Regions from separate parts of the Leptothrix mechoopdaensis genome, predicted to be linked through region 2. Evidence: riboswitches for the same ligand, from Rfam matches in the RefSeq annotation. Region 2 holds a riboswitch; the other holds the start of a gene.
What was found. A riboswitch is a leader RNA that binds a small molecule or an ion and turns the genes downstream of it on or off. The one in region 2 is predicted to bind glycine.
Positions count from the first base shown of each region.

Region 1: another riboswitch for glycine. It lies ahead of ACWA7K_RS05395 (D-amino acid dehydrogenase); the one in region 2 lies ahead of gcvT (glycine cleavage system aminomethyltransferase GcvT).

Region 1 covers NZ_CM132699.1:1,178,776-1,194,052, reverse strand. Annotated here, with positions in the region: gene ACWA7K_RS05420 (CaiB/BaiF CoA transferase family protein) at 1-125, opposite strand, end outside; gene ACWA7K_RS05415 (MaoC family dehydratase) at 122-595, opposite strand; gene ACWA7K_RS05410 (VOC family protein) at 601-990, opposite strand; gene ACWA7K_RS05405 (ketopantoate reductase family protein) at 987-1,955, opposite strand; gene ACWA7K_RS05400 (LysR family transcriptional regulator) at 2,058-2,972, shown strand; gene ACWA7K_RS05395 (D-amino acid dehydrogenase) at 2,930-4,255, opposite strand; glycine riboswitch at 4,303-4,408, opposite strand; gene ACWA7K_RS05390 (ankyrin repeat domain-containing protein) at 4,706-6,325, shown strand; gene ACWA7K_RS05385 (hypothetical protein) at 6,322-6,705, shown strand; gene ACWA7K_RS05380 (flavin reductase family protein) at 6,780-7,361, shown strand; gene ACWA7K_RS05375 (AMP-binding protein) at 7,467-9,203, shown strand; gene ACWA7K_RS05370 (bile acid:sodium symporter family protein) at 9,210-10,115, shown strand; gene ACWA7K_RS05365 (hypothetical protein) at 10,144-10,566, opposite strand; gene ACWA7K_RS05360 (hypothetical protein) at 10,638-10,763, opposite strand; gene ACWA7K_RS05355 (2-dehydropantoate 2-reductase) at 10,949-11,932, opposite strand; gene ACWA7K_RS05350 (Bug family tripartite tricarboxylate transporter substrate binding protein) at 12,018-12,983, opposite strand; gene ACWA7K_RS05345 (CaiB/BaiF CoA transferase family protein) at 13,046-14,200, opposite strand; gene ACWA7K_RS05340 (aconitase family protein) at 14,215-15,277, opposite strand, start outside.
Region 2 covers NZ_CM132699.1:2,716,310-2,731,586, reverse strand. Annotated here, with positions in the region: gene ACWA7K_RS11905 (response regulator) at 1-577, opposite strand, end outside; gene ACWA7K_RS11900 (aminotransferase class V-fold PLP-dependent enzyme) at 691-2,682, shown strand; gene ACWA7K_RS11895 (hypothetical protein) at 2,679-3,992, shown strand; gene ACWA7K_RS11890 (c-type cytochrome) at 4,016-4,396, shown strand; gene ilvD (dihydroxy-acid dehydratase) at 4,401-6,260, opposite strand; gene ypfH (esterase) at 6,398-7,153, opposite strand; gene ACWA7K_RS11875 (threonine aldolase family protein) at 7,247-8,308, opposite strand; gene ACWA7K_RS11870 (DUF2442 domain-containing protein) at 8,357-8,704, opposite strand; gene gcvP (aminomethyl-transferring glycine dehydrogenase) at 8,708-11,653, opposite strand; gene gcvH (glycine cleavage system protein GcvH) at 11,752-12,126, opposite strand; gene gcvT (glycine cleavage system aminomethyltransferase GcvT) at 12,207-13,343, opposite strand; glycine riboswitch at 13,406-13,532, opposite strand; glycine riboswitch at 13,543-13,684, opposite strand; gene ACWA7K_RS11850 (recombination-associated protein RdgC) at 13,739-14,773, opposite strand; gene ACWA7K_RS11845 (SGNH/GDSL hydrolase family protein) at 14,857-15,277, opposite strand, start outside.

The DNA of each region.
Region 1 (15,277 bases), 1.5 Mb from region 2:
CGGATGCCGGCGAGAGGTGGTGCCCCTCGCCCGGCGGGTACGCCGGTCGATCCCCCGAGGGGATGCGGGCCGGCTTGGGGCGGCCCGGCGCTCGGCCCGTTGCTGTCGTCAGCGTATGAACTCATGCTGCCTCCTGGGGACGGCGCGGCACCATCAGCCGGTGTTCGCCCTTCTGCACCACCTGCCCGTGCTGGTTGACCAGCTCGGACGGCAGGATGACGATGCCCCAGCCGGGCTTGCTCTTCGAGGCCCGCAGGCCGGTGATCGAGAAGCGCACGTGCAGCTCGTCGTCGACCCGGATCGGCAGCAGGAAGTCCCAGGTCCAGCCCAGCGACATGCCGGGCAGGAAGCGGTAGTCGCTGCGGGTCTTCAGGCCGTCGGCAATCGACAGGCCGAACAGGCCGTGCGCGACGATGCCGCCGAAGTGGCTGGCGTTCGCATAGGCCTCGTCGACATGCACGGGGGTGTGGTCGCCGGTCAGGTCTGCATAGGCCAGGATGCGTTCCTTCGTGACGACGTAGGACGGGCTGGTGCAGCGGTCGCCGTCACGGGCGTCGTCCCAGTACTTCTCGGGGCTCAACGTGTGGGAACTCATGGCCATCACTTCTCGGCACGCGGGTTGATGGCCAGCGCGGCAGCCACGCAAGACGCCGGCTTCGCCTGCATGAACTCGACGGCCAGGCCATCGGGCAGGCGCAGCCAGTTGCGGCCTTGCGGCATCTCGGTCACGCCGAATGCCTGCGCGGCGGCCAGCGTCGCCTCGAGGTCCTCGCACATGACGCCGAGGTGGCCGAGCCGCCCTTCCGGGCCGGCGAAGTCGGGCCTGGCGATGAACTGCAGGCCGCCGAGCGTCCAGTACTGGACGGGGTTCTCCAGGGTGCCCTGGACCTCGCGCATCGGCATGCCGCAGACCTCCTGGAAGAAGCGGATGTGCCAGTGGATGTCGCGCACCCAAATGGCGACGTGTTCGAGGTAGGTGCGGGCGCTCATGACTTTTCTCCGTGTTGATCGGTGTTCCTGGCGTTCGTGTTGACCACGAGGGCCCGTTCGATGCCCTTGATGCAGGCCACCAGCGTCGCGTTGACGGGGGTCGGGATGCCGTGCTGGCGGCCCGCGCGCACGACGGCGCCGTGGATGAAGTCGACCTCCGTCACGGAACCCTTTTCGAGGCTCTGCAACATGCTGGCCTTGAAGGCGCGCGGCAGCCCTTCGGCGGCGCGGTTCCAGGCCTGCTCGGGCTCGCTGAAGCTCAGTCGCACGCCGGCCGCGCGGGCCACGGCCAGGGCCTCGGCGACGGCGGCGAGCGCGGTCTCGCGGACCTCGGGCACCTCGTAGAGATCGCCATAGGCGAGCCGCGTGATGCCGCTCAGCGCACTGGTCGCGACGTTGACCAGCAGCTTGTCCCACATCGTGCCGAGGATGTTGTCGCTGACGGTGGTGGACAGGCCCGCCCGGTTGAACTCGGCCGCGATGGCCGACACGCGCGGCGTGATCGCGCCGTCGAGTTCGCCGATGTGGGTCTGCTTGCCGACCGTGCCCGAGATGATCCGGCCCGGCGCCAGCATCACGCCGCCCAGGTAGGTCTTGCCCGCCAGCACACGTTCGCGGCCGACGGTGGCGGCGAGGATGTCCTCGTGGCCCAGGCCGTTCTGCAGCGACAGCACGGCGGTGTCCGGCCCGATCACCGGCGCGGCGCCGAGGATGGCGGCCTCGGTGTCGAAGGACTTGACCAGCACGATGACAAGGTCGGCCTGCGGCAGGCCGGCGCAGCTTGTCGCCGCCTGCACCGGCACGCTGCGTTCGCCCTCCGGCGTGACGAGCTGCAGGCCGCGCGCGTTCATCGCCTCGACCTGGGCCGGCGAGCGGTTGATCAGCCAGACGCGCGATCCCACCTCGGACAAGGCCGCGCCGATGGTGCAGCCGAGCGCGCCCGCGCCGACGATGCAGATGTTCACGTGTGGGCTCCGGGAGCGATGGGGAGCCCACACCTTAGGGACATCGCCCCATGTTGTCGATGCAATGGCGGCAATGTCGACATTGCGGATCACAATGTCGACATGCGCACCGCAAGCCTCGACGACCTGCCCGACCCGAAGCTGCTGCGCCTGTTCGACGTGCTCTACCAGACCCGCAGCGTGACCCGCTCGGCCGAGCAGCTCGGCCAGAGCCAGCCCACCGTCAGCATCTGGCTGGCACGGCTGCGCGAGCAGCTGGGCGACCCGCTGTTCGTGCGCACGCCGGCGGGCATGTTGCCGACGCCGCGCGCGGAAGCGCTGATCGGCCCGACGCGCACCATCCTTGAGTCGCTGCGGCGGCTGGCCTCGCTCGACGAGGCCTTCGACCCCGCCACGGCGCAGCGCCGTTTCCGCATCTGCATGACCGACGCCAGCCACATCACGCTGTTGCCGCCGCTGCTGGCCCGGGTGCGGGCCGAGGCGCCCGGCGTGCAGCTGGCCGCCGCCCGCATGGACGGCCAGACCGCGCAGGCGCTGGCCTCCGGCGAGGCCGACCTGGCCGTCGGCTACGCGCCCTGGCTGGAGACCGGCATCTACCAGCAGACGCTGTTCCAGCAGGACTGGGTCTGCCTGGCCAGCCCCACCCACCCGCGCCTGGCGCGGCGCCGCCGGCTCAACCTCGACCTCTACCAGGCGGTGCCGCACGTGACGATCGCCGCCGGCACCGGCGCGCACCTGCTCGATGCGGCACTGGCGCGCTCAGGCGTGGAGCGGACGGTGCAGCTGGAGCTGCCGAGCTTTCTGGGCCTGGCGCCCATCATCTCGGCCACCGACCTGCTGGTGACGCTGCCGCGCCAGATCGGCGAGACGCTGGCCGCACTCGGCGGCCTGAGCGTGTTTGCCTGCCCGGTGCCGGTCGAGACCTTCCAGGTCCGCCAGCACTGGCACGCGCGTTACCACCAGGACGCCGGCAATCAGTGGCTGCGCGGCGTCATGCGGGCGCTGTTCAGCGCCTGACCCGCGCCCTTGCCCGACGTCGATGCCGGCAGGCCGGTGAACGCGAAGTCGATCTCCGGCGCCAGCCCGCTGACGATGCGCGCGATGCTCTTGCCCGACCCGCAGGAATGGGTCCAGCCCAGCGTGCCGTGGCCGGTGTTGAGGAACAGGTTGTCGATCTTCGAGCGGCCGATGATCGGCACGTTCGACGGCGTGGCCGGCCGCAGACCGGTCCAGAACTGGGCCTGCTCGGCATCGCCCGCGCCGGGGAACAGCTCCTCGGTGCGGCGCACGATGGCCTCGCAGCGCACCCGGTTCAGGTCGCGGTCATAGCCGTTGAGCTCGGCCGTGCCGGCGATGCGCAGGCGGTCGCCCAGGCGCGAGAACACCAGCTTGTATTCGTCGTCGGTCAGCGAGACCTGGTGGGCCATCGAGGCGTCCTTGACCGGCATCGTCACCGAGTAGCCCTTGGCCGGGTAGATCGGCAGGCGGATGCCCAGCGGCGCGGCCATCAGCGGGCTCAGGCTGCCCATCGCCAGCACGTAGGCGTCGCCGCGCACGCGCTGGAAGCGGCCGTCGGCATCGGTCGCCTCGACATGGTCGATGCGGCCGCCGACCTCGCGCAGCGCCGTCACCGTGTGGCTCATCAGGAAGGTCACGCCGTCGGCGATGCAGCGCGCGACGAGCTCGCGGGCGAACTGGTTCGCGTCGCCCGACTCGTCCTCGGCGGTGTAGGTCGCACCGGCGAGCTGCGGCCGGATGTGGCGCAGCGCTGGTTCGAGCCGCACGGCCTCGTCGGCCGAGATCACGCGCCGGTCGCAGCCCAGGTCACGCATCTGCGCGGCCGGTGCCTCGGCGCCGTCGAACTCCTTCTGGCTCGTGTAGAAGTGCAGGATGCCCTGCGTGCGCTGGTCATAGCGGATGCCGGTGTCGCGCCGCAGTGCCTGCAGCGTGTCGCGGCTGTAGGTGCCCAGACGCACGATCTGCTCGATGTTGTGGCGCGTGCGGGCCGGCGTGCATTCGCGCAGGAACTGCAGGCCCCACAGCCATTGCCGCATGTCGGCACGGATGCGAAACAGCAGCGGCGCGTCTTCCTGGCCCAGCCACTTCAGCACCTTCAGCGGCGCACTCGGGTTGGCCCAGGGTTCGGCATGGCTGACGGAGATCTGCCCGCCATTGGCGAAGCTGGTCTCGGCCGCCGCCGTGGCCTGGCGGTCGATGACGGTGACGTCGTGGCCTTGCTGGCGCAGGAAATAGGCCGAGGTCACGCCGAGCAGGCCGGCGCCGAGGACGATGACTTTCATGGAGCACCCCACAGGACAGATGCGCCCGGCGCCTGGCCGGACGGTGTGCCGCTCCCCCTGTCCTCGATACCTGAGAGATTCAGCCCCCGGCATCGCCCGGGGCCTTGCTCCTTCGGTGCGTCACGTCGGTGACGGCTCTCCAGACGGCGTTGGTGGTGTGCAGTACGGGACCTGAGCGTTCATGGGAGTTTGCGCCTTCGGTGGCCGGACAGGTCCGGCACTCTCCTGCAGGGCGTTGCCGCCTTCACCCGTTGCGACCGGCCTTTCCGGCCGATGCGGGGTGTTGGCGACACCGCACGGGCGGAATGTAGGGTGGACCGGTTCTGGCGTCCAATGCATTGGATGATGGTTGAGCATGAGGCCAATGCATCAATCTTCAGGACGCCATCGCACGCCACGACGTGCGCCGGGCCATTGCCCGGCTCGGGCCTTGTTTCTATGCTTCGCGCCATGTCGACATGCTCCACCCGGGTCGCCGCGAAGTGCCTGGCCGTCACCTGGGCCTGCGCGCTGCCCTGGGCCGCGCAGGCCTTGCAGTGTCCGGAGATGCCGAAGCAGGCCTCGCGTGATGCGGAGGTCGAGGTGCGGGTCGGCGTGCGCTTGCTGGGCGATGCGAAGGGGCCGGAACTGGAGGCGCGGGCGCGCCAGCTGACGACCGACCTGATGGGGCGCCTGCCGCGCGCCGACCGGGTCTATCTGGAGCAGATGCTGTTTGCCGCCTATTGCAGCGCCGTGCGCGACAACGCGGCACTGACCGAGGGCGAGCGCGAAGCTCGGGTGCTGGCCTATCGGCGGGAGATGCAGAAGGCGCTGGGCGACGGCGCCGTGCCGGCCGCCGTCGATCCGCGCGACAAGGCACGCGCCGAACTCGCACGGCTGCCGGTGCCCTACACGGGCGCGGCGTTCCACCGGGCCATCCGGGACGGTGACCTGAAGGTGGTGCGCCTGTTCATCGCCGCCGGCATGGACCTGGAGGTCCGCAACCCCGACACCTGGCGCCCCTTGCAGGCGGCGGTGTTCCATGAGCAATGGGCCGTGGTCGATGCCCTGATCGATGCCGGTGCGGCACCGGCCGGCGGTGCCCTGGCGCAGCTGGGCGCCCGTGGCGACCTGGCGCGTGTCAAGCGTCTGCTGGCCCGCCGGCCCGCCAAGGAGGAGATCGACGCCGCCTGGGTGCTGGCCGCGTCCTATGCGCAGACGGAGGCTGCCCAGCTGATGCGCGAACGTGGCGCCGACCCGGTACGGCTCGGGCCGCAGGCCGTGCTGCGCGTGGCCGTGCGCAACGGGGAAGACGCCGAATCGCTGCGGGCGCTGGAGGTGCTGGCCGCCCAGGGCGTGCCGATCGACCAGGCCGACGATGACGGCTGGACGCCGCTGATGCAGGCGGTGACCCGGGGCAAGCCCCGCGTCGTCGCGACGCTGCTGCGCCTGGGCGCCGACCCGAACAAGGTTTGCCCGTGCAGCGGCTACGGCGATGGCCTGATGACGCCGCTGCTGCTGGCGTCGATGCAGGACGCCGACGACGTCATCGCGCCGCTGCTGGACGCCGGTGCGCGCCCCGACGCCACCAACGCGCGCGGCCGCAGCGCGCTGCACCTGATGCTGGACAAGGGCACCCGCACGCCGGCACCGGTGCTGCTGCTGCTGGACCGTGGCGTGCCGGTCGACACGCCCGACGCCGACGGCGTGACACCGCTGATGCACGCCGCCGAGAACGCCCAGGCGCCCGTCGTGCGCGCCCTGCTGGACCGAGGCGCACGACCCGCCGCACACACGCCGGCCGGCCGCACGCCGCTGGCCTTCGCGGCGGTCCGCGACCGCGACGACAACGCCACCTTGCTGATCGACGCAGGCGCGCCGGTCGACGCCCGGACCCAGGACGGCCGCACGGTGCTGGCCTATGCCGTACGCCGCTACGCCACCGACACGGTGCGCCTGCTGCTGCAACGCGGCGCCCGCCCCGACCTGCCCGATCGCGACGGCCTGACACCCCTGGACCACGCCCGCGCGCTGACCGACGGCGACGCCCGCCGCGCCATCATCCGACTGCTGGAGAACGCTGCCCGATGAACACACGCCTTCCAGCCGCACGCCGGCTCTTCATGCGGGTTGCAGGGCCCCTGCTGGTCATGCTGGCCACGCTGCCCGCCCATGCGCTCGACTGCCCCGAACCGCCCCGCCAGACCCAGAAGGACTGGGACGTCGACGTGCAGGCCGAAGTCGGCCGCATCGGCCCGGTGCGCGGCGCCGAACTGCGCACGAAGGTGCGGTCGGTGACGCACGACCTGATGTCCAGGATGCCGGGCGCAGACAAGCTCTACCTCGAACAGATGATGTTCTCGGCCTACTGCAGCGCGCTGCGCGACGACCACAACATGGCCGAAGGCGCCAAGGCCCGGCAGATCCTCGACTACCGGCGCGAGCTGCAGCGGGCGTTGAAGGTGAAGTGACGTCCGCCGCGAGCCGGCGATGAACGCCGAGGACCACCCGACCATGCCCACGCCCCCAACGCGAACGAACACCGATGCACGAACACTTCCGCCCCGTCGCTCTTGAACACGCGAGCCGCCTGATCAACCACGGCCCGACCGTCCTGGTGACCAGCGCGGCCGGCACGCAACGCAACGTGATGGCCGCCGCCTGGTCGATGCCGGTGGAGTTCACGCCGCCGCGCATCGCCGTCGTCATCGACAAGAACACCCACACCCGCCAGCTGATCCTGGCCAGCGGCGCCTTCGGCCTGTGCATCCCCGGCGCCGGCCTGGCCGACCTCACCTATGCCGTCGGCAGCACCAGCGGCCGCGACATCGACAAGTTCGCCCGCCACGCCATCGACGCCCGCCCGGGCCCCGTCCTGGGCATGCCGATGATCGAGTCCGGCTGCGCCGCCTGGCTCGAATGCCGCCTGATCCGCGAGCCCCACACCGAGGACGCCTACGACACCTGCTTCGCCGAAGTCGTCGCCGCCGCCGCCGACGAACGCATCTTCAGCCAGGGCCACTGGTCCATCCGCGACGACAACGCGGCGCTGCACACGCTGCACCACCTGGGCGCCGGGCTGTTCGCGTGTGCGGCGGGGACGGTGCGGGCCCAGCCGGTCGCCTGACGCTCGGGATTACCCCAAACCCACCGAAGGAACTCCGCCGGGCGTGACCGACTCTCTCCGGGCGCGTTGTCTGTTCGATCGGCCCTTACGCCCGCAGGGAGACCCATGGACGCCATCAACCCCTACGACCTGAGGCCCTGGGTGGGCCAGTACGGTCCCCACATCCAGGCCGAACTGCCGCCACCCCGGCACGCCAGCCTGCCCGCCATGGCCGAGGCGGCCTGCGGCCGTTTCGCGGACCGCACGGCCTTCACGACGGTCATGCCCAACGGCATGTACGGCGCCCTGACCTACCGCGAGGTCCAGCACAGGAGCGACCAGTTCGCGCGTTACCTGCGGGCGGTGCTGGGCCTGGCGGCCGGCGACCGTGTGGCGATCCAGATGCCCAACACCCTCGCCTACCCGGTCGTGCTGCTGGGCGTGCTGAAGGCCGGCTGCGTGGCGGTGAACACCAACCCGCTCTACACGGCGCGCGAGATGGCGCACCAGTTCAAGGACAGCGGCGCCAAGGCGATCGTCATCGTCGACCTGTTCACCGACAAGCTCGAAGAGGCGCTGCCGCAGACCGACATCGCCCATGTCGTCATCACCCGGGTGCCCGAGTTCTTCCCGCCGGTGGTCGGGCCGATCGTGCATGCGGTGATGAAGTACTGGAACCGGCAGGTGCCGGCGCATGGCCTGAAGGCCACGTCGCTGCCGGACGCGCTGGCGCAGGGTGCCGCTGCGGGTGGTGAGGTGCACGGCTACTGGCGCGACCTGGGCCACGACAGCCTCGCGCTGCTGCAGTACACCGGCGGCACCACCGGCGTGGCCAAGGGCGCGATGCTGACGCACGGCAACCTGCTGTGGAACGTGGCGCAGATGCGCTCGATGTGCGAGAGCCACCTGTCAGAAGGAACCGAGGTGGTGCTGACCGCCCTGCCGCTCTATCACATCTTCGCCTTCACGGTGAACTTCCTGTGCATGTTCGATGCCGGTGCCAGCAACGTGCTGGTGCCCAGCCCGCGGCCGGTGCAGAACCTGCAGCGCGCGATCGAGAACCACGGCATCACCTGGATGACCGGCGTCAACACGCTCTACAACGCGCTGCTCGGCGAGGAGTGGTTCACCGCCTACCCGCCGAAGAGCCTGAAGGCCGCGGGTGGCGGCGGTGCGGCCATGCACCACGCCGTGGTGGAGCGTTTCGAGCAGGTCACCGGCGCGCCGCTGGTGGAGGGCTACGGCCTGACCGAGAGTTCGCCGGTGGTGTGCTTCCAGCCGCTGAACGCGAAGCGCCATCGCGACAGCATCGGCATCCCGGCACCGATGACCGACGTGCGCCTGGTCGACGACCAGGGCCTGCCGGTGGCCGTGGGCCAGCCCGGCGAACTGCTGCTGCGCGGGCCACAGGTGATGCAGGGCTACTGGCAGCAGCCGGCGGCGACGGCCGAGGTGCTGCGCGATGGCTGGCTCGCGACCGGTGACGTGGCGGTGATGGACGCCGAGGGCACGTTCCGGATCGTCGACCGCAAGAAGGACATGGTCCTCGTCAGCGGCTTCAACGTCTATCCGAACGAGGTCGAGGATGCGCTGACCCGCCACGACGGCGTGCTCGAGGCTGCCGTGATCGGCGTGCCCGATGCGAAGACCGGCGAGGCGGTGCGGGCCTGCGTGGTGCGGCGCGACGAGACGCTGACCGCCGAGGCGCTCACCGCCCACTGCCGCAGCCTGCTGGCCGGCTACAAGGTGCCGGCGCACATCGAGTTCCGCGACGAGCTGCCCAAGACCCCCGTCGGCAAGATCCTGCGGCGCGAGCTGCGCGCGCAGGTGCTGGCCACCTGGCAGACCCCGACGAAAGGCTGATCCACCATGCTGTCGGAAACCGAAACCCGCCTGCTCGGCGTGATGATGATGGTCATCATGCTCGGCATGGGCGCGAGCCTGACCTTCAAGGACTTCGCGATCGCGCTGCGCAAGCCGGCCGGCGTCGGCATCGGCCTGGTCACGACCTATGTGCTGACCCCCATGCTGGGCTACACGCTCGCGATGCTGCTGAACCTGCCGCCGGCCTATGCGGTGGGCCTGATCCTGATGGCCTGCCTGCCCGGCGGCACGACCAGCAACATCTTCAACTACTTCAGCAAGGGCGTGCTGAGCCTGTCGATCCTGATGACGGTGGTGTCGACGCTGTTCGCGGTGGTGCTGGTGCCTCTCACGCTGGGCATCTTCTCCGCCGGCATCGACGGCGAGTGGCAGATCCCGCCGGGCAACGTCGCGCAGGTGCTGTTCCTGCTGCTGGTGCCCACGCTGATCGGCATGCTGCTGCGCAAGTGGAATGCCAATGTCGGCGCCGTGATCGAGATGGTCGGCGGCGCGCTGGGCATCGTCGTGATCCTGTTCCTGATGATCAGCTGGGTGCCGCGCAACCACATGCTGCTGGCGACGACGCCGTGGCAGGTGTACTTCGGCGCGATCGGACTGGGCGTGTTCGGCTTCGGCGTGGGTTATGCCTTCGCCCGCCTGGTGCGCCAGGACCGGCGCCGCGCCCGAACGATCGCGCTGGAGACCGGCATCCAGAACGGCCCGCTGGGCGTGCTGATCGTGCTGCTGACCTTCACCGGCACGCAGCAGCAGGAGGTGCTGCTGATCCCGGTGCTGTACTCGCTGTTCATCGTGCTGACCTCGAGCGCGGTGACGGTCTGGTTCCGTCGCCTGACCCTGCGCGAGGAGCTGGCCCGGGACGCCGCGAAGATCGGCGCGCTCGCCCGGGCCTGAGCGGCCCGGCGACCCGGGCCCGCGACGTTCAGCCCGGCGTCGGATCGGCCGGGCGGACGCTCACCTCGACCGTCGGCGCGCCGTCGCCCTCGGTCGGCGGGACCGGGCGCGGCACGTGCAGCAGCGTGGTGTCGGGGTGCAGCACGAACTCGATCTGCAGGCCGGTCAGCACCAGGTCCACCCGCGCGGTCAACGTGACCGGGCCATCGATGATCGGGCGGGCGCGCAATTCCTCGGCCGCAAGCGCCAGCATGTCGCGCATCTGCCCGATCGCCTCGCGGGTGGCGGCAGCACTGGCGCGGTCACCCAGCTCGGCGGCCTTGCGCCGGGTGGCCAACACGGCGTCACCAGCCTGGCTGGCAACGTTGCCGGCGCCGTCCTTGACCGTTTCGGCGACCTTGGCGGCGGAATGGGTCAGGTGTCCGCCGAGTTCCTTGATGCGATCCAGCATGGGAATGATCCTTTCGCTGTCTGCAGGGTGTTGGGGTCGGCGGAGTTTGCCTTTGCGGGCGCCGCCGGTCATCAGTCGCGGCAGACCGCCTTGCGGATGCCGCCGACCACCTTCAGGCGGATGTCGCTGCTGGGCCTGACGCGGCAGGCCAGCCTCGCCGAACCCGTCAAGCACAGGCCCGATGCACGGGCGGCCATTCGGCCATCGGTTGAAACCGCCGCATGACCCCGCCTTTCGCATCCGACACCTCACGCACGCTCGACACGCTGCTGCGTGCAACCCCCGTCCATCGCAGCGGCCCCAGGCGTTGCCCCGTTCCCAGACCGATGAGCTAGATCGCCGCCTTCGGCTGCGGGATGCGCCAGCTCCGGCCGGCGGACGCTCAGGCCTGCGGGTACAGGCCGCGGACCTGGCCGAACAGGCGCGTCAGGCCCAGCAGCGCGTCGATGTTGGGCGTGGGCTGGCCCAGCCGCTGGCCGATCTCGCGCACGGCGCAGACGAGGGCATCGAGCTCGATCGCCCGGCCCGCGTCGACGTCCTGGAGCATCGAGGTGCGGAAGGCGCCCAGCCTGGCCGTCACCGCATGCCGGTCCTCGGGACTCTGCGTGATCGGGCAGCCGATGCGCGCGCCGATCGCGGCGGCTTCCTGCATGGCGGCCGAGCAGAAGCCGCGCACCAGCGGGTCGGCCAGCACCCGGTCGATGGTCGCGCCGGTGATGGCGCTCACGGGGTTCATCGTCATGTTTCCCCAGAGCTTGTACCAAATGTCGTAGCGGACGTTGTCGCTGTGCGTGACGTCGAATCCGGCACCGGACAGCAGGTCGGCCACGGCCTGCGCACGGGCGCTGCGGCCACCGGCAGGTTCACCGACGATGAGCCCTTGGCCCATCTTGTGCAGCACCCGCCCCGGTTCGCTCACGGAGGTGCTGGCATGCACGACGCAGCCCAGCACCTGGCCAGGGTCGATCACGGCGGCGATGCGACCGCCCGGGTCGACCGATGACAGGGGCATGTCGCCGATGCCCGGGATGCCGGAGCAGAACCACCAGGGCACGCCGTTCATCGCCGGCAGCACCCACGTGTCCGGGCCGATCAGGGCGCGGGCATCCTCGACAGCCGCCGCCAGGGCGGGGCCCTTGACCGCGAGCACGACGAGGTCCTGCACCCCCAGGTCTGCCGCCCGATCGGTGGCCGTTGCCGGCACCGTCACGAGCCCGCCGGCGGTGTCCAGACGCCAGCCCTGCGTGCGCAGGGCCTGCAGCGTCGCACCACGCGCCAGCGCGCTGACGGCACAGGCTCCGGCGGCGGCCAGGCGGGTGCCGATGAATCCGCCGATCGCACCGGCGCCCACGAGGGTCACGCGCATCGGGGCGGCAGGTGCGTCAGCGTTTCCGTCAACACGTCCATCAACGTGCGGGGTGCGGCTCCGGGCATCGGGCATGGCGTTGTCCTCAATCGATCTTGATGTCAGCCTTCCTGGCCAGTCTGCCGTAACGCTCGACCTCGCTGCGGAAGAACTGCACGGACGCTTCCGGCGTCATCGGGTTGATGATGTTCTGCTGCCGCGTCATCGCGTCGCGGGTCTCGGGATCGTTGAAGGTGGCCACGAAGACGGCATGCAGCTTCTGCACCTCGGCCGGTGGCAGCCTGGCCGGCGCGACGACGGCGAACCAGCCGCCGACCTCGATATCCGGGAAGCCTTGTTCGGCCATCGTGGGCAGGTCGGGCAAGGCCGGCACACGTTGCTTGCCGGTCATCCCGATCGCCCGCAGGGCACCGGACTTGAGGTGCGGGAGCGCCACGTTGACGGCCACCACACCCATCTCGACCTGACCGCCGATGATGTCCGCCACCATCGGCCCGGCGCCCTTGTAGGGGATGTGCCGCACGTCCGCGCCCAGCGCGTCCACGACCATCTCGCCGGCCAGGTGCAGGATGGTGCCGTTGCCCGACGACGCGTAGTTGTAGGCACCGGGCCTGGCCTTCAGGAAGGCCTGCAGTTCCTTGGCATTCCGGGCCGGCACGCGGGCCGGGTTGACGACCAGCACGAAGGGCGTCTCGCCGATCACCGCGATGGGCGTGATGTCGGCCAGCGTGTCGTACGGCATCTTCTTGTAGACGCTGGGGTTGACCGCGTGGTTGTTCGACACCACCGCGAGGGTGTTGCCGTCGGGGGCGGCCTTGACCAGCGTGCTGGTGCCGGTCAGACCGCCGGCCCCTGCCAGGTTCTCGATCACCACGGCGCGACCGCCCAGCGCACGGCCCAGGGCCGGACCGGCCGCCCGCACCTGCGTGTCGAGGCCGGAGCCGGCCCCGGCCGGGATGATGATCTTCAGCGGTCCATCGGCGGCACGGGCCAGGGTTGCGGCCAGCGACAAGGTGGCGGCCAGTGCGGCGCGGCGGGTGAAGGAAGTCATCGTCTTTGTCTCCGTGGTCTTTGTGTCTTGGGGTCTTGGGGTCTTGAACCGGGCCCGCTCGATCAAGCCGGGCGGGACAGGAACTCGTCGTTGTGCTCGCCCACGCGCGGCAGCGGGCTGCGCACGCCCAGGCGCCGTCCGCCCATCAGCAGCGGCAGCAGCACGACCTGGGTCGTGTCGCCGTCGTCGGTGGTCATGGGCACCAGTCCACCGCTGGCCAGCAGGTGCGGGTCCTGCACCAGCTGGTCGGGCCGCGTGATGGGGGCGTAGGGGATGCCGGCGGCCTCCAGCTGCGGCGCCAGGTCGTGGGTGCGGTGATGGCGCAGGCGCTCGCCCAGACGCTGCAGCAGCGCGGGCCGCACGTCGACGCGGCTGGCGTTGGTCGCCAGCGCCGGATCGCTGGCCAGGTCGTCGGCACCCAGCACGCGGCACAGGGCCTGGAACTGCTTGTCGCTGACGGCCCCGATGAACAACTGCTCGTCATCGGCCAGCGTGAACACGTCGTAGACGCTCCAGGCCGACACGCGCGCCGGCATCGGCGGCGGCTTGTCGCCGGTCATCAGGAACTGCTGCAGGTGCTGGGACGACAGCAGCGCGCAGTTCTCGAACAGGGCGCTCTGCACCTCCTGGCCGCGGCCGGTGCCCGACACGGGATGGTCACGCTCGCGCAGCGCCGCCAGCACGCCGATGGCGCCGAACATGCCGCCCATGATGTCGTTGACCGAGGTGCCGGCACGCAGCGGCCGACCCGGCGGCCCGGTCATGTACGACAGCCCGCCCATCATCTGGACGACCTCGTCGAGCGCCAGGCGGTTCTCGTACGGGCCGGGCAGGAAGCCCTTGTGCGAGACGTAGATCAGGCCGGGCTGGTCGCGGCTCAGGCTCGCGTGGTCCAGGCCCAGCGAGGCCATCAGGCCGGGCCGGAAGTTCTCCAGCACCACGTCGCAGGTCCGCACCAGCGCCATGGCGGCGTCACGACCTTGCGGCGTGTGGATGTCCAGCTCGACGCTCTTCTTGTTGCGGTTGAAGCTGCGGAAGAAGCCCACGCCCAGGCCCGGCAGCTGGCGTGTCCGATCGCCGCCCGGGGGCTCGACCTTGATGACCTCGGCGCCCAGGTCGGCCAGGATCATTCCGCAAGTCGGGCCCATCACCATGTGGGTGAACTCGACGACGCGCACGCCTTCAAGGGGAAGGCCAGTGCTGGTTTCAACGTTCATCGTGGATGTCCTGTTCAGTGGGCGGTGCCGATGTGCAGCGCGCGCAGTTGCTCGAAGGTGACGATGTGTCCGGCCACTGCGCTGGCCGCCACGGTGGCCGGGCTCGCCAGCCAGACCTGGCCGGGGCCGGAGCGGCCGGGGAAGTTGCGGTTGATGGCACTGACGGTGACCTGGTCGGCACGCTCGGACACGCCGGGGCCGGCATTCACGCAGGCGCCGCAGCCGGGCTCGATCAGTTCCACGCCCGCCTGGGCAAAGGTCTTGAGGAAGCCGTGGGCCACGCAGTGCTCGCGCACGTCCTGGCTGCCCACCTGCACGATCAGCCGGGTGCCGTCGGCGACCCGAAGGCCCTGCCCCACCGCCCAGGCCAGCACGTCGTGCATCTGCGCCAGGTCCTCGCGCTTGCCGCCGGTGCACGAGCCGCCATAGGCGATGTCGACCCGGACCGGCTCGGCCAGCTCGCCCACCGCGATGCCGCGCCCGGGATCGCCCGGCTGGGCCAGCATGGGCTGCAGCGTCGAGCAGTCCACCGCGAGGGTGTGGGCTACCTCGGCCCCGGCGTCGCTGTGCATCCAGTCCTCGATGAGCACGTCCACGCCCCGCCGTTCACGCAGGAAGCGGCGGGTCTCGTCGTCGGGTGCGACGATGCCGGTGAAGCCGCCCATCTCGGCCACCATGTTGGTCAGCGTGGCCCGTTCATCGGTGGACATCGAACGGATCGCGCTGCCGCAGAACTCGAAGATCTGGCCGATCGCCTGGCCGTCTCGGATGTAGGGCAGGCGCAGCAGGTGCAGCGCCACGTCCTTGGCCGCCACGCCGGTTGCCAGCCGGCCGTCGAGCTGCACGCGCAGCGTCCTGGGCACCTGCAGGCGCACCTCGGCCGACATCCAGGCCACGGCCATCTCGGTCGAGCCGACACCAAACGCAAAGGCGCCCAGGGCCCCGCAATGCGGCGTGTGCGAATCGGTGCCGATGGCCACCTGACCGGGCAGCACGTAACGCTCGGCCATGATCGAGTGGCTGATGCCTTCGGAGCCTTCGCGGTCCTTCAGGAAGCCGTGCAGCCGCAGGTCGTGC
Region 2 (15,277 bases):
TCAGGCCCTCGGCCAGCAGCCGGAGCACCTCCAGCTGTCGCGGCGTCAGCCGCAGGTTGTCCGTGTGGGTGCCGGCCGAGCCGGTCCCCTCGACCATCGGGAAGTGGCGTCGGCCCTCCAGCAGGGCCGCCACCGCCGCGTGGACCACCTCCGGACGCGATGACTTCGGGATGAAGCCGTCGGCGCCCCGGCTCAGGGCCTCGTCAATGATCGGCGGGCTGATCTCTCCTGACAGCATCGCGACCCGCGCGGCCGGATGGGCCTGGCGGATCTGCTGCAGGCCCGCCAGGCCACTCAGGCCCGGCAGCCGGATGTCCAGCAGCACGAGTTCGATCGACGACTCCAGCCGCAGCAGCGACACCGCCTCGTCGATCGAGCCGGCTTCGAGCACCTGCAGGTTGAGGGCGGGATGGCGCTCGAGCAGCAGCTTCAGGCCGGCGCGGAACAGCCCGTGGTCATCGACCAGCAGGACGAGGCGCCGGGCGAGGGTGACGGGCAGGTTGATTGGCATGGTGTGCAGGCGCGAGGAGGGCAGGAAGGCCTTGACGGTCGATCCGGCCGAGTCTCGAAGCGGCACCGAGGTGAGTCGATAGCACGTTTGGACTATCGCGATCACCCGTCTCCCGGCTAGTCCAAACGGCTTATGGACCGGCTCGGACGGCCTCAGAACAATGGGCCGAAGGAGAAGTCATGACCCACACACTGAATCCGCGTTACGGCCAGTCCATCTTCGGACTGGGCGTCGACGGCAAGCCGCTGCGAGCGGGTGTCTTCAATGAACACGAGGTCCGCGCCGCAGCGGGCGTGACGATGGTGCTGGCGGCCTACGCGTTCGTCAGCGCCTTCGTCGTCAGGGCCTACGGGCCCATGCAGGTGATCAGCGCCGGACTCTTCATCGAGTTCCTGGTCCGCGTGTGGTTCGGCTTCCAGCACAGCCCCGTGCGCCAGGTCGCCCGCTGGCTGATGCGGCGCAAGCCACCGGAATGGGCGTCCGCGACGCCCAAGCGCTTTGCCTGGACGCTGGGCCTCGCGATGGCCTCCGCCATGGTGCTCGTCACGCAGGCCGGCGTGCGGGGCGCCGTGCCGATGACGATCTGCCTGATCTGCCTGGTGCTGATGTGGCTGGAGGCCGTGCTGGGCCTGTGCATCGGCTGCGAGCTGCATGGCCTGCTGGTGCGTCGTGGCTGGACGCGCAAGGATCCCGCCTACGAGATCTGCGCCCACGGCGCGTGCGAGTGGCCGGCGCGGCCCGGGACATCCGAGGCGCCCGAGACGTCCGAGACGCTCGTCGACGCGCCGCTGGTGGTCGGCCAGCACCGTCAGGTGCCGGTCCTGGACGGGACTTTCCGGCGCGCCGTGAACCTCGACAACGCGGCCAGCACGCCCGTGCTGCTGGAGGTCATGGCGACGGTCCGTCGCTTCATGGACTGGTATTCGTCGGTGCACCGCGGTGCCGGCCACAAGAGCCAGGTGGCGTCGCTGGCCTATGAGGATGCCCGCCAGGTGGTGCTCGATTTCGTCGGTGCCGACCCCCATGCGCATGTCGCGATCTTCGTCAAGAACACGACCGAGGCCATCAACAAGCTGGCCGCCCGGCTCGATCTCGGCTTCGACGACATCGTGCTCGTCTCGCAGCTGGAGCACCACAGCAACGACCTGCCGTGGCGTGCCCGCGCGCAGGTCCTTCGCATCCGTGCGGATGAACACGGCGGGCTGGACGAGTCGCATCTGCAGGCGCTGCTGGACGCGCACGCCGGGCGGGTCCGGCTGGTCGCGATCACCGGCGGATCGAACGTCACCGGCCACCTGCCCGACATCCACCGCATCGCGGCCCGGGCCCACGCGGCCGGCGCACGCATCCTGGTCGACGGCGCCCAGCTGGCCCCGCACCGTGCGATCGACATGCGGCCGCTGTCGGATCCGGCGCACCTCGACTACCTCGCCATCTCCGGACACAAGATGTATGCGCCCTTCGGCACCGGCGTGCTGATCGGCCGTCGGGACACCTTCGAGCGCGGTGCGCCGGATCAATGTGGTGGCGGCACGGTGCTGTTCGTCTCGCCGGACGAGGTGGCCTGGGCGGCCGCACCGGATCGCGACGAGGCCGGCACGCCCAACGTGGTGGGCGCCGTGGCGCTGGCGGCGGCCCTTCAGACCCTGTCACGTCACGGGATGGATCGGCTGGCCCGTCACGAGGCGGCCTTGACGGCCCACGCGCTGACCCGGATGGCGGCACTGCCGAACGTGCGCGTCTACGGTCAGGCCGACCCGGCCTCGGCGGCCGGTCGACTGGGTGTCATCGCCTTCAACGTCGATCAGGTGCCGCACGGCCTGGTCGCCGCGATCCTGTCGACCGAGTTCGCGATTGCCGTGCGGCACGGCTGCTTCTGCGCGCATCCCTACCTGCTGGAGCTGCTCAGGCTCGATGCCGCCGCTGCCCGCAAGGTTCGCACGGAGCTGCTGCAGGGCGATCACCGCCAGGTGCCCGGCATGGTGCGCATCAGCTTCGGCCTGTACAACACGCTGGCCGACGTGGATGCCTTCGCCGATGCGCTGGCGGTGATCGCGCGTGGCGGTCAGACGGGCCGATATGTCCAGGACCCGGCGACCGGTGAATACAGGGCGTGCGACCACCAGCCCGACCTGCGCGCCAGCTTCCGCCTCGATCAGGTCGACGCATGAGGCGCCGCAACGCACTGGCAGCGCGGGTCGAGACGCTGGCAACGGCCCTGGCCGGCGGCATGGTCATGTCCATGCTGCTGGCGCTGACGGCCCCGATGGCCGCCGCCACGCCGCTGTTCGCCCGCCAGACCGGCCAGCCCTGCGCGGCCTGCCACACCTCGCCACCGGAACTCACGCCCTTCGGCCGGCAATTCATGCTCGGCGGCTACACGATGACCGGTGGCACGCCGGGCGTGCCCCTGTCGGGCTACCTGGAATTGGGCGCCACCCACATCGCCCGTGACCGGGCTGACCTGGGGCCGCACCTCGGCCGCAACGACAACGTGCTGCTGCAGCGCGCCAAGCTCATCAGCGGCGGTGCCTTGACGGCGCACGTGGGGGCCTACGCCGAGCTGGTCTACAGCCCGCAGGCCGAGCGTCTGCGGCTGGGCAACGTCGACGTGCGCGCGGCCGACAGCACGGCGCTGGGCGGGCATGACCTGGTGTACGGCATCGCCGTGAACAACAACCCCGGTTTCCACGACCCGTGGAACGCGTCGCCAGCCCGGTCCTGGCCTTACGCCCGCACGACGGCCGGGCCGGTGCCGAAACATCAGCCGCTGCTCGAAGGGCCGCTGGTCCAGCGCGCCGCCGGTGCGAGCGTCTACGGCTTCGTCGACGATGCCTGGTATGCGGAACTCGGGGCCTATGGCGGCATCCCCCGGCCGACGCAGGACCTGCTGGGCATCGAGCCGGACCTGCAGCGCCGCATCGTCGGCACGGCGGCCCTGGGGCGGGTGGCGCGCGAGATGCGCCTGCCCTCCGGGTCCTGGAGCGTCGGCGGCAGCGCCCTGTCGACGCGGCTGGACTCGCCCGGTGGCTCGGAAGCTGGCGGTGCACGCGTGCGGGTGCTGGGGCTCGATCTGCTGTGGCACGAGGCGCACGGCCCGCACGAGGGCACCTTGCGGCTGTCGGGACAGCGCGAGGACTGGCACGTCGACACGCAGGCGGATTCGACGATCCGGTTCGACAGCCTCAAGGCGTCGGCGACCTGGCTGCACGGCAAGGACAAGGCCGTGACACTGGGCCACTTCCGCCGCACCGGCCCGGCCGCCCCCGGGTTCTGGACCACCGCCAGCGGCCGGCCCGACACGGCCGGCGTGCAGCTCGACGCCTACGTCATCAACCCGTTCTTCCCGCCACCGCCGTGGCACGCGGGCATGCGCACGCGGGTCGGTGCCACGCTCACGCACCACACCGTCTTCGATGGCGAGGCCGGCCAGGCTGCCGACCACGACACGCTGTTCGTCTACTTCCTCTGGGCCCTGTGATGCACCACGCGACTCATGGCCTGATGTCCCTCGTGCGGGGCTGCACCGCGCTGGCGCTGGCAGGCGCGCCCGCTTTCGTGTCGGCTGCCGCCCCCGAACCTTCACAGGACGGGGCCAGGGCGTTTCACAGCGCCTGCGGCCCGTGCCATTCGTCCAACGCCGGCCACCGCATCGGGCCGGCGCTGCTGGGCGTGGTCGGCCGTCTCTCGGGCACTGCGCCGGGCTACGACTACTCGGAGGCCATGAAGCAGGCCGCCGTGCGCTGGGACGAGGACACGCTCGGGCGATTCCTGCTGGCCCCGGTGTCGCTGGTGCCCGGGACGCGCATGAGCTTTCCCGGGCTGAAGGACGAGGCCCGCCGCCGGGCCATCGTCGACTACCTCGCCGGCCTGCGGGCCGAGTGAGGCCTCAGTCCCCCAGCAGCGACAGGTCGCGCACGGCGCCCTTGTCGGCGCTGGTGGCCAGCAGGGCGTAGGCCTTCAGGGCGGCCGAGACCTTGCGCGGACGCGGCTGCGCGGGCTTCCAGCCCAGGGCGTCCTGCTCGGCGCGGCGACGGGCGAGTTCCTCGTCGCTCAGCAGCACGTCGATGGAGCGGTTCGGGATGTCGATGCGGATCCGGTCGCCGTTGCGCACCAGGCCGATCGCGCCACCAGCCGCCGCTTCGGGCGAGCAGTGGCCGATCGACAGGCCCGAGGTGCCGCCCGAGAAGCGGCCGTCGGTCAGCAGCGCGCAGGCCTTGCCCAGGCCCTTGGACTTGATGTAGCTGGTCGGGTAGAGCATCTCCTGCATGCCGGGGCCGCCCTTGGGGCCCTCGTAGCGCACGACCACCACGTCGCCGGCCTTGACCTGGTCGTTCAGCACGTGCTCGACGGCCTCGTCCTGGCTTTCGACCACATGGGCCGGGCCCTCGAACACCAGCAGGCTGTCGTCGACGCCGGCGGTCTTGACGACGCAGCCGTCCAGCGCGATGTTGCCGCGCAGCACGGCCAGGCCGCCTTCCTTCGAGAAGGCGTGTTCATAGGAGCGGATGCAGCCTTCGGCGCGGTCGGTGTCCAGGCTCGGCCAGCGGGTCGACTGGCTGAAGGCGACCTGCGTCGGGATGCCGGCCGGGCCGGCCTTGTAGAAGGTCTGGACCTCTTCGGACGGGTTGCGGGCGATGTCCCAGGCGTCCAGCGCGTCCTTCATCGTCGGCGCGTGCACGGTGGGCACGTCGGTGTGCAGCTTGCCGGCGCGGTCCAGCTCGCCCAGGATCGCCATGATCCCGCCGGCGCGGTGCACGTCCTCGATGTGGTACTTGTTCGTGTTGGGGGCGACCTTGCACAGCTGCGGGACGTCGCGCGACAGGCGGTCGATGTCGGCCATGTCGAAGGCGATGCCGGCTTCCTGCGCGGCGGCCAGGATGTGCAGGATGGTGTTGGTCGAGCCGCCCATCGCGATGTCCAGCGTCATCGCGTTCTCGAAGGCCTTCTTGCCGATCGAGCGCGGCAGGATGCTGGCGTCGTCCTGCTCGTAGTAGCGCTTGCAGAGGTCGACAGCCAGGCGGCCGGCGCGCTTGAACAGCGCCTCGCGGTCCGAGTGGGTGGCCAGCACGGTGCCATTGCCCGGCAGCGACAGGCCGAGCGCCTCGGTCAGGCAGTTCATCGAGTTGGCGGTGAACATGCCCGAGCAGGAGCCGCAGGTCGGGCAGGCCGAACGCTCGACCTCGGCCAGGTCGGCGTCGCTGACCTTGCTGTCGGCGGCCATGACCATCGCGTCGATCAGGTCGAGCTTCTTGATCTGGACCGTCTGCGTGCCCGGCACCGCCAGGCGCACCTTGCCGGCTTCCATCGGGCCGCCGGAGACGAACACGACGGGGATGTTCAGGCGCATCGCGGCCATCAGCATCCCGGGGGTGATCTTGTCGCAGTTGGAGATGCACACCAGCGCGTCGGCGCAGTGGGCGTTGACCATGTACTCGACCGAGTCGGCAATGATGTCGCGGCTGGGCAGCGAATACAGCATGCCGTCGTGACCCATCGCGATGCCGTCGTCGACGGCGATGGTGTTGAACTCCTTGGCGACGCCGCCGACCGACTCGATCTCGCGCGCCACCAGCTGGCCCAGGTCCTTCAGGTGGACGTGGCCCGGCACGAACTGGGTGAAGCTGTTGGCGATCGCGATGATCGGCTTGCTGAAGTCGTCGTCCTTCATGCCGGTGGCGCGCCACAGCGAGCGCGCGCCCGCCATGTTGCGGCCGGCGGTGGAGGTCTTGGAGCGGTAGGCGGGCATCGGGTTTACCTTTGGTCGGGGGCTGGGTTGGGTCTGGCTGGAGACGGTGCGGCGCGCATTCTCGCCAAGGCGAGGGGCCGCGATCTACAGGAAGACCGCATTCTCAGCCGGGGAAGGCCGGGGCCCGGCCCAGTCGCTCATTGCAGCGTGTCGCCACCGGCCGGCGAGGCCGCCGCCGCGACGCCACCGAGCGCCGCTTGCCAGGTCCGCATCGGGATGTGATGCGTCAGGCGGTGCAGCGCGCAGTCCAGCAGCGCGGCGTTCAGCTCGTGGCCGACGCCCTCGGCGATGTCGATCGTGGCGTCGCTGCCTTCGAGCTGCGCCAGGTGCTGCATCGCGTCCTTGGCATGCCGCACGGGGATCACCGGGTCGGCGCTGCCGTGGAAGAAGTGCAGCGTGGTCAGCTTGGGCGCCTGTTCCGGCAGCGTCGCATAGCGGCCGCTGAAGGCCAGCACGCGGCCGGCCAGGCCGTCGTGGGCGGCAATCGCTTCGAGCGACAGGATCGTGCCTTGCGAGAAGCCGACCAGCGCGGTCGCCGCCTCGCCGACGCCCAGGCGCGCCTGATGCGCGCGGATGTCGGCCACCAGACGCGGCAGCACGGCGGCGACGCGGGCCGGACGTTCGGCCTCGACGTTGCCGCGGATCGAGAACCACTGCCGCGCCGAGCCGTCGTGCGGCATGCCGTCGAACCGGTCGTAGCCCTGCAGCGACAGCACGGCGGCCTGCGGGAAATGGGCTTGCAGCACCCGCGCCAGGGGCAGCAGGTTGGCGGCATTGGCGCCGACGCCGTGCAGCAGCAGCATCAGCTGGCGCGGGGCGCCGTCGGCGGGCAGCAGCTCGATGTTGGCGGCGTGCGGGTCGGGGTTCGAGGCGGTGTTCGGGACGTTCGTCATGGCGTTCTTCAACGGTTCGGGACGGCGCCGATTCTGAGCCCCGTCATGACCCGCACCGTTGCCCCGGCTTGAATGCTGCGTTTGTCGGCCGGCTCAGGCCGGAGCGGCAGCCGCCACGGCGGCGGCGATGTCGGCCGCGAATGCGTCGACCGATTCCGGCGTGGTGTCCCAGGCGCACATGAAGCGGCAGCCGCCGCCGGCGATGAACTCGTAGAAGCGCCAGCCCTTGGCCCGCAGCGCCGTGGCCGCCGCCGCCGGCAGGCGCGCGAACACCGCGTTGGCCTGCGGCTCGTGCAGCACCTGCACACCCGGCAGGTGCCGGATCGCCGCATGCAGCCGCTGCGCCATCGCGTTGGCCTGGCGGGCGTTGGACAGCCAGGTGTCGTTCTCCAGCAGACCCAGCCACGGCGCCGAGATGTAGCGCATCTTCGAGGCCAGCTGGCCGGCCTGCTTGACGCGCCAGGCGAAGTCCTGGCTCAGGTCGCGGTCGAAGAACACCACCGCCTCGCCGACCGGCAGGCCGTTCTTGGTGCCACCGAAACACAGCACGTCCACACCGGCCCGCCAGGTGATGTCGCTCGGGTGGCAACCCAGCGTCGCGACCGCGTTGGCGAAGCGCGCGCCGTCCATGTGGACCTTCAGGTGCCGGCGCTTGGCGATGGCGGCGATGGCGCGCACCTCCTCGACCGAATACACGGTGCCCAGCTCGGTCGCCTGGGTCAGGCTGACGACCTTGGGCTTCGGGTAGTGGATGTCGTGGCGCCGGGTCACCAGCGCCTCGACGGCGTCCGGCGTCAGCTTGCCCAGCCGCCCGGCGGCGCTGTCGGCATCGGCCACCAGCAGCTTGGAACCGTTGGAGAAGAACTCCGGCCCGCCGCACTCGTCGGTCTCGATGTGCGCCACCGACGTGCAGATCACCGAGTGGTAGCTCTGGCACAGCGAGGCCAGCGCCAGCGAGTTGGCCGCCGTGCCGTTGAAGACGAAGTAGATGTCGCAGTCGGTCTGGAACAGCTCGCGCAGCGCCTCCGACACCCGCTGCGTCCAGCCGTCCTCCCCATAGGCCGGCTCATGCCCGCTGGCCCCGGCATCCTGGAACCACCGCGCCGCGTTCGGGCACATCCCGGCGTAGTTGTCGCTGGCGAACTGCTGGGTCATGCGAGAGCCTTCTTCTTCACCGACGTTGTATGAGGCGGCACGGGAGCTTCACGACAGCGTTGCCGAAGCGTCCGACGACACCAATCCCGCGACCAGCGTCTCGGGTGCGATGTCCTGACCGTTCGGCCAGGTCACCGCACCGAGCTGGATGCCGACGCGGCGGAAGTAGACGGGATCCCGCAGCTCCCGGAACACGCCGTGGTCCAGGTAGGGCGTCAGGTCGAACAAACCTTGGCGGCCATCCGCCAGTTCGACGTGGATCCGGTGGTTCGCCAGTGGCTTGACGGTCTTCACATCCCAATGCATGGACACCTCACAGGGGGTCGATCTTGTAGGGCAGTTCACCGCTGGCAGCGAGTTGCCAGTCGGCGAGCAGTTCATCGAGATGACCGGCATCGCTCAACTCTCCGCTGCAGACGCGTACTCCGCCACCGGCACGCAGCTGCAGAACAGGTTGCGGTCGCCGTGCACGTTGTCGACGCGGCCGACCGGGCACCAGTACTTGGACTGGCGCAGGCTGGCGACCGGGTAGGCGGCGATGTCGCGGCTGTAGGGGTGCGGCCAGTCTTCGGCCAGCAGGCTGGCCGCCGTGTGCGGGGCGTGCTTGAGCGGGTTGTCCTCGCGCGGCCAGAGGCCACGTTCGACCTGTCGGATCTCCTCGCGGATGGCGATCATGGCGTCGCAGAAGCGGTCCAGCTCGGCGCGCGGTTCGCTCTCGGTGGGCTCGACCATCAGCGTGCCGGCGACCGGGAAGCTGAGCGTCGGGGCGTGGAACCCGTAGTCGATCAGGCGCTTGGCGACGTCCTCGGCGGTGACGCCGGAGCTGTCCTTCAGCGGGCGCAGGTCGAGGATGCACTCGTGCGCCACGCCGCCGCCCTTGACGCCGTCGATGCCGCCGCTGAAGTGGATGTCGTAGTGGTCGGCCAGCCGCGCGGCCACATAGTTGGCGCTCAGGATGGCCGTCTCGGTGGCGGCCTGCAGGCCGGCCGCGCCCATCATGCGCACGTACATCCAGCTGATCGGCAGCACCGCCGCGTTGCCCAGCGGTGCGGCGCTGATGGCGCCGATGGCCTGTGCCGTCGTCTCCAGCCCGCCGCTGCGATGCGCCGGCAGGAAGGGCACCAGGTCGTCGACCACGCAGACCGGCCCGACGCCGGGGCCGCCGCCGCCGTGCGGGATGCAAAAGGTCTTGTGCAGGTTCAGGTGGCTCACGTCGCCGCCGAACTGGCCCGGTGCGGCCACGCCGACCAGCGCGTTCATGTTGGCGCCGTCGACGTAGACCCGGCCGCCGTGTTCATGCACCAGCGCGCAGATCTCGCCGACGTGGGTGTCGAACACGCCGTAGGTCGACGGGTAGGTGATCATGATCGCGGCCAGCCGCTCGCGGTGCTGCTGGCACTTGGCGCGCAGGTCGGCCAGGTCGATGTTGCCCTCGGCATCGCACTTGGTCACCACCACCTGCATGCCGGCCATCTGGGCCGAAGCGGGGTTGGTGCCGTGGGCCGATTCGGGGATCAGGCAGATGTCGCGATGGGCCTCGCCGCGGCTGGCGTGCCAGGCCTGGATCACCAGAAGGCCGGCGTATTCGCCCTGCGACCCGGCATTGGGCTGCAGGCTGATGCCGGCATAGCCGGTGGCCTGCGACAGCCAGGCGCAGAGCTGCTCGTTCAACTGCGCGTAGCCGGCCAGCTGGTCGGCCGGCGCATAGGGGTGGACCTGGGCGAACTCGGGCCAGGTGATCGGGATCATCTCGGCCGTCGCGTTGAGCTTCATCGTGCAGGAGCCCAGCGGGATCATGCTGCGGTCGAGCGCCAGGTCCTTGTCCGACAGGCTGCGGATGTAGCGCAGCATCTCGGTCTCGCTGTGATGCGTGTTGAAGACCGGGTGCGTCAGGAAGGCGCTGGTGCGGCGCAGCGCGGCGGGGATGCGCAGGGCGATGCCGTCGCGCTCGATCGCCTCGACGCTGGGCAGCGTCTGGCCCGGCGCGGCGAACACGCCCCACAGCAGCGCGAGGTCGTCACGCGTGGTGGTCTCGTCCAGCGCGATGCAGAGGTGGTCGCCCCAGTAGGTGCGCAGGTTGGCCCCGGCGGCGACGGCCTTGGCGGCGAACTCGGCCGTGCGTGCACCGGTGTGCAGGCACAGCGTGTCGAAGGCGCTGGGGTGGCTCAGCGTGTGACCCAGCTGTTCCAGGCCGCGTGCCAGCACGGCGGCGTAGGCGGCCACGCGGGTGGCGATGCGCGTCAGGCCGGCAGGGCCGTGGTAGACCGCGTACATGCTGGCCACGACGGCCGGCAGGACCTGGGCGGTGCAGATGTTGGAGGTCGCCTTCTCGCGCCGGATGTGCTGCTCGCGCGTCTGCAGCGCCAGCCGGTAGGCCGGCGCGCCGTGGCTGTCGATGCTGACGCCGACCAGGCGGCCCGGCATCGAGCGCTTGAAGTCGTCGCGGCAGGCCATGAAGGCGGCGTGCGGACCGCCCGCGCCCATCGGCATGCCCAGGCGCTGCGTGCTGCCCACGACGATGTCGGCGCCCCATTCGCCCGGCGGCACCAGCAGCGTCAGCGCCAGGATGTCGGCCGCGACGATGAAGGCGGCCGAGCGGGCGTGGACCTGCTCGACATCGGCGCGCAGGTCGTCAATGCGACCGCTGGTGCTGGGGTACTGGGCCAGCACGGCGAAGTAGTCGTCGGCGGCGAGCGCGGCATCCCATTCGGCGGCCGAGTTGGCCAGCTTGACGACCAGGCCGAGCGGCCGGGCGCGGGTCTGGATCACCTCGATCGTCTGCGGGTGGCAGTCACCGGCGACGACGATGGCGTTGCCCTTGGCCTTGGCGCTGCGGCGCGCCAGCGTCATGGCCTCGGCGGCGGCGGTGGCCTCGTCGAGCATCGACGCGTTGGCGATCGCCATGCCGGTCAGGTCGCAGACCAGGGTCTGGAAGTTGACCAGCGCCTCCAGCCGGCCCTGGCTGATCTCCGCCTGATAGGGCGTGTAGGCGGTGTACCAGGCCGGGTTCTCGAGGATGTTGCGCAGGATGACGCCGGGCGTGTGGGTGCCGTGGTAACCCTGGCCGATGAAGCTGCGCAGCACGCGGTTGCGGCCGGCCAGCGCCTTCAGCTCGGCCAGCGCGGCAGCTTCGGTCGCGGCGGGCGGCAGGTCCATCGCGGCGGCGCGGCGGATGCTGGCGGGCACGATGGCGTCGATCAGGGCGGCCCGGCTGGCGCTGCCGATGACCGACAGCATGTGCTGCTCGTCGGTGGCATCGGGGCCGATGTGGCGGGCGGTGAATTCGGTGGGGTTCTCGAGCGCGGTCAGGCTGACCGGTGCGGCGTGGGGATGCTGGGCGGGCATGGTGGCGGCGATGAAAGGAGGTGCGGCCGGACCGCGCCGCAAGGGCGGGGCGGTCCGGGTCGGCGTCAGGCGCGTGAGAGCGTCATGACGCGGGCGCGTCAGAGCGTCTTGAGCAGCGCGTCGTAGCCGGTCTGGTCGAGCAGGTCGGCGAGTTCGGCCGGGTTGCTCAGCTTGACCTTGAAGAACCAGCCCGAGGCCAGCGGATCGCTGTTGGCCAGCGACGGGTCGTCGCGCAGCGCCTCGTTGACGGCGACGATCTCGCCGCTGACCGGCGCGTACAGGTCGGCGGCGGCCTTGACCGATTCGACGACCCCGGCGACCTCGCCCTTGGCGAAGGTGGCGCCCACGGCGGGCAGGTCGACGAAGACCACGTCACCGAGCGCGTCCTGCGCGTGCACGGTGATGCCGACCACGGCCGCGCTGGCGTCGGCGGCATCGATCCATTCATGGTCGGAAGTGAACTGGAGAGGCATGTAGGGCTCCTGGAAACAGATGGCGAGGATGTCTGGAGGGTGAGGCGAACGGGCCGAGCGACGGCCCGCCCGGGCGTCGCTCAACCCCGGAAGTATCGGTGCGGCGCGAACGGCAGCGGGGTCACCTTCATCGGCAGGCGCTTGCCGCGGACTTCGGCGTAGAGCGTGTTGCCAGGTGCCGCGTGGTTGGTGGCGACGTAGGCCATCGCGATCGGCTGGTTGACGGTCGGTCCGGTGGTGCCGCTGGTGACCGTGCCGAGCTTGTGGCCGTGGGCATCATGCAGCGTGGCGCCTTCACGCACGGGGGCACGTTCCAGGCCGACCAGGCCGACGCGCTTGTGCGTCGCGCCCTGCGTCAGCTGGCCCTCGATGACCGAGGCGCCGGGGTAGCCACCGGCACGCGCGCCACCGGGGCGGCGCACCTTCTGGATCGCCCAGGTGAGGCCGGCCTCGATCGGCGAGGTGGCGGCGTGGATGTCGTGGCCGTAGAGGCACAGGCCGGCCTCCAGCCGCAGCGTGTCGCGGGCGCCCAGGCCGGCCGGCGCGACCTCCGGCTGGGCCAGCAGCGTGCGGGCCAGCGCGATGGCGTGGCTGGCTGGCACCGAGATCTCGAAGCCGTCCTCGCCGGTGTAGCCCGAGCGGGTCACGTAGCAGTCGGCCCCGGCCAGCGCGTAGTGGCCGCCGGTCATGAAGGTCAGCGAGGCGACGCCCGCGTTGATGCGCGCCAGCGCGTCGACCGCCTTCGGACCCTGCAGCGCCAGCAGCGCGCGTTCGGGCATCGGGATGACCTGGCAGCGGTGGCCGATGTGCGTGATCAGGTGGCGCGTGTCGGCGTCCTTGCAGCCGGCGTTGACGACCAGGAACAGGTCGTCGGCGCGGCGCGTGATCATCAGGTCATCGAGCAGCCCGCCCGACGGATTGGTGAAGAAGCCGTAGCGCTGGCGGCCGACGCCCAGGTCGACGACGTCGACCGGCACGAGGCTCTCGAGCGCGCGGGCGGCGTCATCGCCGACCAGCCGCAGCTGGCCCATGTGCGAGACATCGAACAGCGCGGCCGACTCGCGGCACTGGCGGTGCTCGGCCAGGATGCCGGCGGGGTAGTTGACCGGCATCGCGTAGCCGGCGAAGGGGACCATGCGGGCCCCGAGTTCGAGGTGCAGGTCGTGCAGCGGGGTCTGCAGCAGGGCAGAGGCAGAAGAGGGCGTGTCAGCGGACATCTGAGGCTCCGAGGGCGTTGGATGGGGCGCCATCCGGACCCGCCGACCTGTCGGTCGCCGGGTGTGCCCTCGCTGTCCGCTTTACCTGAGAGATTGACGGCTCGGTGGTTGGGCCACCACGCCGCTTGCCCCTTCGGTGGACCGCCTGCCGGCCGTGGGCCGTGGCGGTCTCTCTCCAGTGAGGTGACGTCTGTTGCGCAGACGTGTGCCAGTCCTTTTGCCTGAGCGTTCGAGGCCGGCTTGCTCGGCCGGTCTCTGCGCCTTCGGCGGCTGCCTCAACCTGCGGAAGGGCCCGTGTTGATCGGACCTGCAGGCCAGCGGCTCTCTCCTGGCGGCGGCCAGTGTAGCCGACGCCTTCCGGGCTTGTCAGGCCCGGACCCGACCTCGGCGCGGGTTCATTCCCAGGGCGGCGGCTCGTTGCCGGCGGGTGTGGTGACCGCGCGTGGTGCGGTCGTCGCGACCGGCTCGGTCGGCACGAGCATGCCCGGCTGCTGCTCGCCGCCGAGGGCATCGAGCAGGTCGGGGATCAGCTGGATCAGCTCGCCGGTGGCAATCGCCGCATCGGCGTCGAAGGCCTCGTCGGCATCGCGGTGGTTGCCCGGCGGCTGGCCTTCGTAGACGCCGTCGAGGAACTCGATCTTCTTGAGCACCATCTGGTCGGTCAGCACGAAGGACACGCGGCCGTTCCAGGTCAGCGCCAGGCGGGTCGGGCGCTTGCCCTGCTCGATGTGGCTGCGCACCTCGTCGGTGTCGAGCGGGTGACGGGCGTAGCGCACGACCGCCTTGGACTCGTCGGGCGCCTTCAGCTCGCAGTCGCGGTCGACCGTGAAGACGGCCGGCGGCTCGATCGCGGCTTCCGGCAGTTCGGTCTCGCCGGGCCGCGCCGCGCCCGCCAGCAGCCAGCCGGCCATCACGGTCGACGGCGACAGCGCCGTGTGGATCGGCTCGATCGAGAAGCCCGCCAGGCCCTTGGTCAACAGCGTGATGACCTCGTCGGCGCGGGCCGTGCTGGCCGCGTCGATCATCAGCAGGCCCTGCTCGGGGGCGATCCAGACCGGCAGGCCGAGCTGCTTGGTGAACGCCTGCGGCAGCAGTTCGAGCTGGGCCTGGTCCTTCATGTCCTTGCGCTGCTTCTTGCCGGGCTTGCGGCCGGTGTCGGCCTCGATGCGCTCGGCCATCTCGTCGATGCGGCGCTTGACGACCGAACCCGGCAGCACCTTCTGCTCGACCATCAGCCGCAGCAGCCAATGGCCGCCGATCGATTCGACCAGCGTGCCGTGGGCGCGACCGCGCGGGGCCACCCAGCCGGCCGAGATCGGCTGCGTCGCGCCACACGGGATGAAGGTGGCCGCGTCGGCGGCGGCTTCCAGTGCGGTGAAGTCGGGTTGCCAGGTCTCGGCCAGGCGGTAGATCAGCAGGTTCTTGAACATCGTCGGGAAGGAAAGGCCGCTGCGTCCGTTGGGCGCAGCGGCCGGAGTGGAAGGAAGCGTCGGAATGAAGGAGGTCGACGCGCTCAGCGCAGTGCCGGCAGCCCGCGCAGCACCGGCTCGATGCCGGCGGCGAAGGCGGCGTGCGCGTCGGCGTCGAAGTGGATGCCGTCGACCGGACTGACCGACCACAGCGCCGCGCCGTCGACGTAGGTGCAGCCGTGCGCATGGGCCACATCGGCCACATGGCCGGCCAGCCGGCGCGACTTCTCGGCCCCGCCAGCGAACAGCTCGCCCAGGCCGCCAACCTCCAGGATCGGCGTGGGCGAGACCAGCACGATGGCCGGTGCCTGGCGGTCAGGCCCACTGGCACTGCCCTGGATCATGCGCACCAGCTGCGCCATGCCCTGCGCGATCTCGAACGGCGACAGCCGGAACCGCGCCTTCAGGTCGTTGGTGCCCAGCATCAGCAGCACCGCGTCGATCGGCCGGTGCGAGGCCAGGCAG